DNA from 4 places in the Paenibacillus sp. RU5M genome. Region 1 is predicted to be linked to each of the others. Evidence: riboswitches for the same ligand, from Rfam matches in the RefSeq annotation. Region 1 holds a riboswitch; each other region holds the start of a gene.

The links. Region 1 has a riboswitch for thiamine pyrophosphate ahead of CRO25_RS10765 (ABC transporter ATP-binding protein). Riboswitches for the same ligand answer to the same signal wherever they lie in the genome.
Region 2: it holds a riboswitch for thiamine pyrophosphate, as region 1 does, so the genes downstream of both, tenA (thiaminase II) here and CRO25_RS10765 (ABC transporter ATP-binding protein) in region 1, are expected to answer to the same signal.
Region 3: it holds a riboswitch for thiamine pyrophosphate, as region 1 does, so the genes downstream of both, CRO25_RS03290 (thiamine phosphate synthase) here and CRO25_RS10765 (ABC transporter ATP-binding protein) in region 1, are expected to answer to the same signal.
Region 4: it holds a riboswitch for thiamine pyrophosphate, as region 1 does, so the genes downstream of both, CRO25_RS17465 (ABC transporter substrate-binding protein) here and CRO25_RS10765 (ABC transporter ATP-binding protein) in region 1, are expected to answer to the same signal.

Annotation. Positions count from the first base shown of each region.
Region 1 is NZ_OBQM01000003.1:7,763-9,966, reverse strand. Features, by position in the region: gene hisC (histidinol-phosphate transaminase) at 1-463, shown strand, start outside; TPP riboswitch at 570-672, shown strand; gene CRO25_RS10765 (ABC transporter ATP-binding protein) at 847-1,614, shown strand; gene CRO25_RS10760 (ABC transporter permease) at 1,601-2,204, shown strand, end outside.
Region 2 is NZ_OBQM01000002.1:32,186-34,389, forward strand. Features, by position in the region: gene CRO25_RS06015 (GNAT family N-acetyltransferase) at 1-502, opposite strand, end outside; gene tenA (thiaminase II) at 546-1,217, opposite strand; TPP riboswitch at 1,339-1,437, opposite strand; gene CRO25_RS06025 (hypothetical protein) at 1,484-1,774, opposite strand; gene CRO25_RS06030 (FAD-binding oxidoreductase) at 1,783-2,204, opposite strand, start outside.
Region 3 is NZ_OBQM01000001.1:686,867-689,070, forward strand. Features, by position in the region: gene CRO25_RS03285 (ABC-F family ATP-binding cassette domain-containing protein) at 1-263, shown strand, start outside; TPP riboswitch at 397-506, shown strand; gene CRO25_RS03290 (thiamine phosphate synthase) at 798-1,415, shown strand; gene thiO (glycine oxidase ThiO) at 1,421-2,204, shown strand, end outside.
Region 4 is NZ_OBQM01000005.1:305,606-307,809, forward strand. Features, by position in the region: gene CRO25_RS17455 (VOC family protein) at 1-40, shown strand, start outside; gene CRO25_RS17460 (NAD(P)-dependent oxidoreductase) at 57-812, shown strand; TPP riboswitch at 958-1,070, shown strand; gene CRO25_RS17465 (ABC transporter substrate-binding protein) at 1,292-2,204, shown strand, end outside.

The DNA.
Region 1 (2,204 bases):
GTATAATAATCTGATTATTTTGCGGACCTTCTCCAAAATATATGGACTTGCTGGCCTGCGAATTGGATATGGCATCGGGAATGAAAGCATTATTGAAGGCATTAACCGGGTCAAGCTGCCCATCAGTCTGACAGCCACATCCCAAGCCGCTGCTTTGGCCAGCCTGGATGATCATGAATTTGTTTCTCACTGCCTGCACTACAATCGTCAAGGAAGGGAAACGTTAATGCAGTCCTTTGATCAGTGGAACTTACCCTACATCCCTTCCGAAACAAATTTCATCATGGTTGATCTGTTGCAGGATAGTGGCCCGATTACCAAAGAATTGTTGAACAGAGGCATCTCTGTCCGCGGCGGTGCCGAATTCAGTATGCCTACCTGGCTTCGGATTACGATTGGTACACCGGAGCAGATTGCCCGTCTGATCGGGGAGCTTGATTCACTGTTACATTCAAACGATTAGATCCTAGTTACTTTCCTAACTCACATTACGCACACTTCTTTTAAGCCGCCCTCTTTACATTCCACTTGCATGTGATATATGCTGAACACACAACTGCATATCTTGAACATTGCACTAGGGGAGCCTTGCGGCTGAGACGAATCGAACGATTCGGACCCTTTGAACCTGATCTGGATCATACCAGCGGAGGGAAGTGGAGCGGCCTCTCAGTAAGCGGATTTTTTCATGTTGATGATGAAATTTAATGTGAATTGAACTTACAGACCCACTCATTTCTCCGGAAATGGGTGGGTCTTTTTCGCGTTCTGCGAGCAGATCAGAAGGTGTAATTAAAGATCCCGCGGTTTGAAGTTGAATTATGAATACAAGGGGGACGGAACGAGATGGATAACGATATAACCATTCACAACATGAGCTACGCTTTCCCGGGAAAAAGGGATTCCCCCGTGCTCTCCAATGTGTCGATGACTGTAGCCAAAGGAGAATTCGTTTCGCTCATCGGTTCCAGCGGCTCCGGTAAAAGTACCCTCTTCAAGCTGCTGGCAGGCTTGCTTGAGCCAACACACGGAACCATTGACATTCCTTGGGTTCAAGAAGGAAAGCGACTGGGGCAGGTGGCCTACATGCCACAAAAGGACCTCCTGTTATCCTGGAGAACCGTCATGGGGAATTGCATGCTTCCCTCTGAACTGGCTGCAGGTCGGCAGGATAAGATAAGGATTCGAGCAGATATCCTGGCTGGCCTCGACAGATTTGGCTTATCCGGCCACGCGCATGCTTACCCGGACGAGCTTTCAGGTGGCATGCGCCAGCGTGTCGCGCTGCTTCGTACTTTGCTGACAGGTGGCCAACTTATGCTTCTGGATGAACCATTCGGCGCACTCGATGCCCTGACCAAACGGGATATGCATCGCTGGCTGCTGGAGCTATGGGAAGGCCTGGGCAAAACCGTGTTGTTCATCACACATGACATTGAAGAAGCCCTGCTGCTCAGTGATCGGATTATCCTGTTAACTCCGGTGGGCCAAGGTCAACAGCTGCAGGATCTGTCGGTACCTTTGCCACGTCCAAGACATTCGGACATGATCTACGAACCGGCTCTCGTTCAGATGAGACGACAACTGGAGGAACAATTGCATGCAAGACGGTAACTTGAGAGATAGCATGAAGCATAGCATAAGAGGTTGGCTTGCCCGTTATGGTCTGTTTCTTTTGCTCATGATCTTGCTGCTTGTCATCTGGGAGTGGATTGTGCGTATGGGGTGGGTGCCTTCCTTCATCATTCCAGCCCCGACGGCGATTGCCATTTCGCTGTATGAACATCGCCGCCTCTTGTTGGCTACACATCTGCCCGCTACCTTGATGGAAGTTGTCGTTGGTTTTGGCTTGTCCATTGGTGCCGGAATTGCACTTGCAACGGGTATGTATATGAATCGGTCGATTGAAAAAGCGTTATATCCCTTCATCGTGATCAGTCAGACGATCCCGCTGATTGCCTTGTCCCCCGTCTTCATCCTATGGTTTGGCTACACCTTGTGGAGTAAAGTCGCGGTGGTGTTCCTGATCGCATTTTTCCCGATTGTAGTAAGCACCTACGATGGCCTGCGCCAGGGTGATCCGGAGCAGCGTGAACTGCTGCTGACGATGGGGGCCAGCAAGTGGGATATTTTTCGCAAACTCCAGATTCCACTTGCCCTTCCCTCCTTCTTTTCGGGACTGAAAATGTCTGTGGTGTATTGTG
Region 2 (2,204 bases), on a different contig from region 1:
CCTTCCAAATCCCCTTGATTTTAATATTCTGCCGGTCCGTCTCCTGAAAGCCCGCCTTGCGAAGCACTCGAATCGATCCGGCATTGTCAGGCAGCGCACCTGCCTCCACTCGTTTTATACCCGCTTCATTCATAGCAAAATCCAGTGCTAGCTGAAGGGCTTCACTCATATATCCCTTGCCATTCTGCACCTGATCGAGCACATAACCAACAATCCATTTGGTGGTGGAATCCAGTTCAAGCTCGAACAGAGAGATCTCCCCAATAAGCTCATGCGTATGGTTCAGAAAGATCCCGAAAGAGTACCGTTTCCCCTCTTCCCTCGCCTTGTTCCAACCTTCGAGAAGGGCTACTTGGCCCTCCAATGTATAGAATGTATCCGATCGTTCGCTTGCCGATATTTCTTCGAAAATAGCCCGGTTACGGAACTGCAAATCCAGTAGCCCAGCAGCGTCTTCCACGTTCAAAAATCGTAAATAGATGCGTTCTCCACGATTGTCCATCTGTATGTTCATCCTTATCTCTGGTTGTAGTAGATTGCATTCATCAGAAGTACGAGAGTTGCCGTTTATAAGCCATATCCCAGAATAGATATTCAAATTCAACACTTCTTCTGAATATGTCTTCAATGGCCTCCAGTTCCTGCTCGGTTTTATGTTCGCATAATGCATCCAGTGTATCATAGAACCATTTGAATGAGTCGCGGAATTCATCACTTGCATAATTTTCGATCCAAGTCTGATAGAAATTGCCCTCTAATGAATCTCGATATTGTTCTTTTAATCTTGTGGCATAGTCGTAATACGTCCACGCACAAGGGAAAATGACGGCGATGATTTCGGCAACCCCACCTGTTTGTGCAACACTCATCATATTCGACGTATAGGCCTTGTTATAAAGAGAGGGTTTGACAGTATGATTTTCATCCAGCGTAATCCCAAATTCATTCATATAATTTCGATGCAAATCCATTTCTTCGTACAGAATAGCGTGTTGAATAACCGTAAAGTTCGTCATCATTTTTTCATCTGTCGCCTTGACCGCACCCATGGCAAAAATCTTCGCATATTCAATCAGATATGTATAGTCCTGAAGAAGATAAAACTTAAACGCTTCCTGATCCAGTGTGCCTTTCCCCATTTCATGTAAAAAAGGATGGTTGTATCCATCTTCCCATACGTTTCTGGACTTATCTTTTAACGTTCTTGAAAATGACATGATCATTTCTCCTTGTATTAAAATTATAATGTCCCCGCTTCACATCCAGCTATCGCGTTCTGTCATCCAAAATGCAGACCAAAAAGCCCTTGTCCTATTTTCGGCAAGGGCAAAATAACATGAGTACATGTCATTTGCTCCCTACGTCAGTATTAACTAACAGGTTCAAAGGGTCAGGTTTTAACCTTCTCAACTGCGAACAGTCCCCCTGCAAATAGCTCAGGCTTATTACAACATGTGTTTTTCCAAATGTCAATCCATTCCTATTAATCTTCAAGTTCCCCTAAATCTTCTTGCAACTTCTTAAGTCGGGTGCGGATATCCTTAATCATACTTTGCAATTTGTTTAACTCATCTACCCATTTTTGCTCATTAGAGACGTTCGTCGCTGAATTTGAATGATACGCCGGAGACGTCTTTAACTTGTTTAAATCCGATTCGTAACCCCTCCGCTCTTCCTCGGCTTTTGCTAATTCCTCCTCGGTGATGCCAATCTGGTGCTCCAGATAAATAATGTCTGATGAGTTACCGTGAGTTAAGCGCTGTGAATACGTCATCGTTCACCTCATTTCTGATGATCCATTGCTTTTCCAAGGTCATATGGCTGAATATCGATATCCAATTTCATACCCAGAGCCAATTTGGCCAGTTGACTTCCAATAAAAGGCCCCATCGTGAGACCAGACGCTCCAAGCCCGTTGGCTGTGATTAAGCCATTCCAACCAGGAACAGCACCCATTACCGGAAGAAAACCTGGTGTAAACGGACGGAAACCTACTCTTACTTCCTGAAACGTGCTATCGGCTAAACCTGGAGCCAGTTCCAATCCTTTATTCAAAATTTCCTGCATTCCGCCTGCGGTTACTCTTATATCATAGCCTTCAATATCATTTTCGTGAGTCGCCCCGATCACAATCTTCTGTTGATCAAAGGCTAACAGATATTGATCCGAAGGAGGCATGACCACAGGCCATTTCCCAGTGTCTT
Region 3 (2,204 bases), on a different contig from region 1:
ATGAGCATATCACCCGCCCGCTTAACGCGCTTAGTGGTGGTGAACAAGCCAAGGTTCGTTTATGTAAGCTTCTGATGCGTGAAAGTAACTGGATTTTGTTCGATGAGCCTACAAACCATTTGGATGTAACCGCTAAAGCAGAGCTGAAACGTGCCCTGCAGGAATTCAAGGGTACCGTGCTGCTCGTATCCCATGAACCTGAATTTTATGAAGGTTGGGTAACCAAAACGTGGGATGTTGAAGCTTGGTCCGACAAACAATAGTTTCTACGAAATTCTTTGCACCAGAAACAGCAACTTCGTTAACTACATGACTTCAGCAATGGTGAACAACGTAATTCATGGAAATGTACGGTGACAAAAAAAGGTGTCTATGGTAACATAGGCTACAGCTTCATATGAACACTAGGGGGGCCGCACGATGCGGCTGAGATGGAAGAATGCGATTCCGGACCCTTTGTACCTGATCTGGATCATACCAGCGTAGGGAAGTGGCGCGTTTCAGCTAATGACAAAGAGCTTTATCGTTGACTTTGCGATATTGCCTGCAAGATGAATCATGCAGTTCTATGTATACAGCGTTGCGACTATGGATGGTTTCTATAGTTGTTGTGCGTTATGTATAGAGTAATTGCATGCGACAGTCATTCAGTTGATCCATGAATTTTAAATTCGTGGCCACTCCCCTACGGGAGTGGCTTTTTTGTTGTTGTATATCAGCTTAAATCATGCAAGAGGAGGGCGAATAGGACGGTAATCTTCCACGAACATGTAATAACAAGATCATTCGAACTGCATGTGGTTTCACCAGGTACAGGAGACTTGGGCTCTTTTCTGAATATTGCTAAGGGTATATGGCGGTGGGTCGATTATATCCACATTCGGGAAAAAAAGCTGACCCTTGAAGAACAGATGTATTGGGCGCAAGGTCTAAAAACACAAGGTGTTCCATCTGACCGAATCATTATGAATGGCTCAGATCAGCTGGATCAATATGCTTCAATTGGTGGTGTGCATTGGGGTCAAGCAGTTACTCGCAGCTATGATAAGGATGAGTTGAGGAGAGTCGATCGGCTGCGCGTAGGCATATCGGTTCATTCTCTGGAAGAAGCAAAAGTTGCAGAAGAACAGGGAGCGGATTATCTCTTTTATGGGCATGTCTATGCTTCAAATAGTAAACCGAATTGCGAACCCAGAGGGCTAAGTGCGTTAGCTGAGGTATGCTCTAATGTTTCGATTCCCGTGATCGCGATTGGCGGGATTAGTCATGAGAATATTGCTGCCATTCGAACTGCTGGTGCTAGAGGAGCCGCTGTAATTTCAACGATTTGGACGACCGATAAGCCGGAAGTAGCTGCCGCTTCATTGCGACAGGCGATCACGGATTCAGACAAGTACGCCGGACCAAGGAGATGAAGATCTTGAGAGAGGAAGCAAGAAGTCGAAGCAGGAATCGTTCAGGCTATCATCCAGGAATAGTTTCGGGAAGTAAAGTTGGAGCGGAAGTTGGAGGCAAGCTTCATGCAGAAACCATTATTGTAGGTGGAGGAGTTATCGGATGTGCCATCGCATGTGAACTCGCTACTCGAGGCCATGACGTTCTTCTGGTTGAGCGGGCGCGGATCGCTGGGGGAACTTCCTGTGCAGCCGCAGGCATGCTTGCTGCTGATAGTGAGGAATTCACTCATGCTGTAATGGCAAAGCTTGCAAGGCAGAGCAGAGCTTTGCTTCATGAGCAGAAGGAACGGATCAGTTCGCTTAGCGGAGTGGAAATGGGGCTGCAACAGCATGGATTTATTACTCCTTTTCGTTCATACAGTGAGGTCAGCAGTTACAAGAATGATCGTAGATCGTCTACCTTATCTACAGAACATATTTGGTGGGATCGTATTTCTGTCCAACAGGAAGCTTCATGGTTAAACAGGGATACGTATGGAGCATTTCACAGACCTTCCGAGAGCGAGGTTCTTCCTGTCAACTTAACGCAGGCTTATGTCAGATCGGCTCAAGCCATGGGTGCAAGGGTGATGGAAGGTGTACAGGATGTCCGTTTGCATACTGATGTGAATGGAGTGCAAGGGATCGAGACTTCAATAGGAACGATGACATCGAGAAATGTCATTATTGCTACAGGGTTACATGGTGAAGAATTGATGAGACATGTGGGTCTGAAATCGCCTGTTTTACCAGTAAAGGGGGAGATTG
Region 4 (2,204 bases), on a different contig from region 1:
TGGACCCGAGAAGGAATGGATTGAGTTCTTCCAGCGCTAAGAATTGGAGCTGATTTATGAACATTTTAATTACCGGCGCAGCCGGAAAAATTGGACGTGACTTGTCCCAACACTTGTCAGAAGCATTTCACCTGCGACTAACGGATTTGAATATCGACAGACTGCATACGTATCAAGGGACAAGCCATGAGATCATGACACTTGATGTGACAGATCCCGAAGCCTGTCAGCACGCTTGCGAAGGCATGGATGTGGTTGTACATCTGGCGGGAGATCCTTCCCCGCATGCCGGATTCTATGAATCGTTGTTGGACATCAATATCAAGGGCACGTTTAATGTATTCCGTGCAGCTAAAGACCAGGGTGTACGAAGAGTCATTCTGGCAAGCAGTGCACAGACGATTGAGGGGTATCCCATTGATGCTCAAGTCTATCCGGATATGCCGACACGCCCACGGAATTTGTACGGGGTTAGCAAATGTTTTGGTGAATCGCTCGCTTCCTATTTTGCATATACCGAAGGTTTACAAAGTGTAGCAATACGTATAGGTGCATATGATGATTTCCAACCGGATGGACCCGCGCTGGAGGCAAGGGATATGAGCGCGTATATTAGTCCGGCTGACTTGTGTGATTTGATGTTCAAAGCAATTACAACTACAGATCTGGAGCCCTTCACCATACTGCATGGGATCTCGAATAATCGGTTTAAACGATTGAATCTGGAAACCACTCAGAAACAGGTAGGCTATGACCCGAAATCCGATGCTTTTGCACTCAGTCAGATTTCCTTATATGATTCGCCACGATAATTGTTGAAAATCACACATCTAGAGAGGTCGTTATACGCATGTATAATGGCCTCTTTGATTCATTCATACGTGCCCCTATCCAGTTCCTGACTGGACATGCGTGGGCCTCTGGCCTATAATTACACCTAGTAATGCCCGTAACTTCATAGTTTCCCAGGGGAGTCGGAATAGGCCGGCTGAGAGTGTATCCCACCAAGATACTGACCCTTAGACCTGATCTGGATCATGCCAGCGTAGGAATCGGAGTATATCGAATTGGCCCAGCCTCTTTGCTGAGTGCCACATCTCTAACGCCTGCACGCGTCCCGGATTAACGGGGCGCTTTTTTAATGTTCTTTTATATAGCCAGAGAGCTAAAAAAAGTGACGTCATCCGGATCATAGCTGGTATAAATCTGTCGATTTATGCAAGAAGCTTGGATATGAAGCCAAGGAGTACCCCGCGCCACTGGCCGGACAACATGAAGGAGAGAAATGAAGATGAGATGGCGTAAAATGATGGGCCTAATGCTCTCGTGCGTACTACTCGTGGCTGTGGCCGCATGTGGCGGCAAAGAAGCTGCACCTTCAGGAGAAAATGGCAGCAGCAACACCGAAAACAGCAATGAAGGTGCCAACGCAGCCCTCAAGGACATTAAAGTGGTGCTGGACTGGACACCAAATACGAATCATACCGGCCTGTATGCGGCCGTAGATCAAGGTTTTTACAAAGCCGAAGGCTTAAATGTCGAGATTGTACAGCCAGGTGCCGGAGGCGCGGATACGATGGTGGCTTCGAACGAAGTGCCTTTTGGCGTAAGTTATCAGGAGAGTGTAACCCAGGCCCGCACACAGGGCGTACCGCTCGTGTCCATCGCTGCAGTCATTCAGCATAACACGTCCGGATTTGCCGCTCCGGTGGATCGGAACATCAAATCTCCCAAAGATTTTGAAGGTAAAACCTATGGTGGCTGGGGCTCCCCGGTGGAAGAAGCTGTGATGCAATCCATTATGGAAGGCGAAGGCGCCGATGTATCCAAAGTAAAAAATATTAGCATGGGCGATGCAGACTTCTTTACCGCTGTGAAACGCGATATCGACTTTGCCTGGATTTTCTACGCATGGACGGGTATCGAAGCCGAACTGCGCGGCGAACCGATCGACATGTTATATGTGAAAGATTATTCCGAAGCACTGGACTACTACACACCTGTACTCGTTACCAATGAAAAGACGATCCAGAACGATCCCGAGCTGGTTAAAGCGTTCTTGAAAGCGACTTCCGAAGGATATCAATACGCGATTGAACATCCCGAAGACGCTGCTAACATTCTGATCAAGGCCGTACCGGATCTGGATAAGGATCTTGTACTCGCAAGCCAGAAGTGGCTGAGTCCAAAATATCAGGATGACG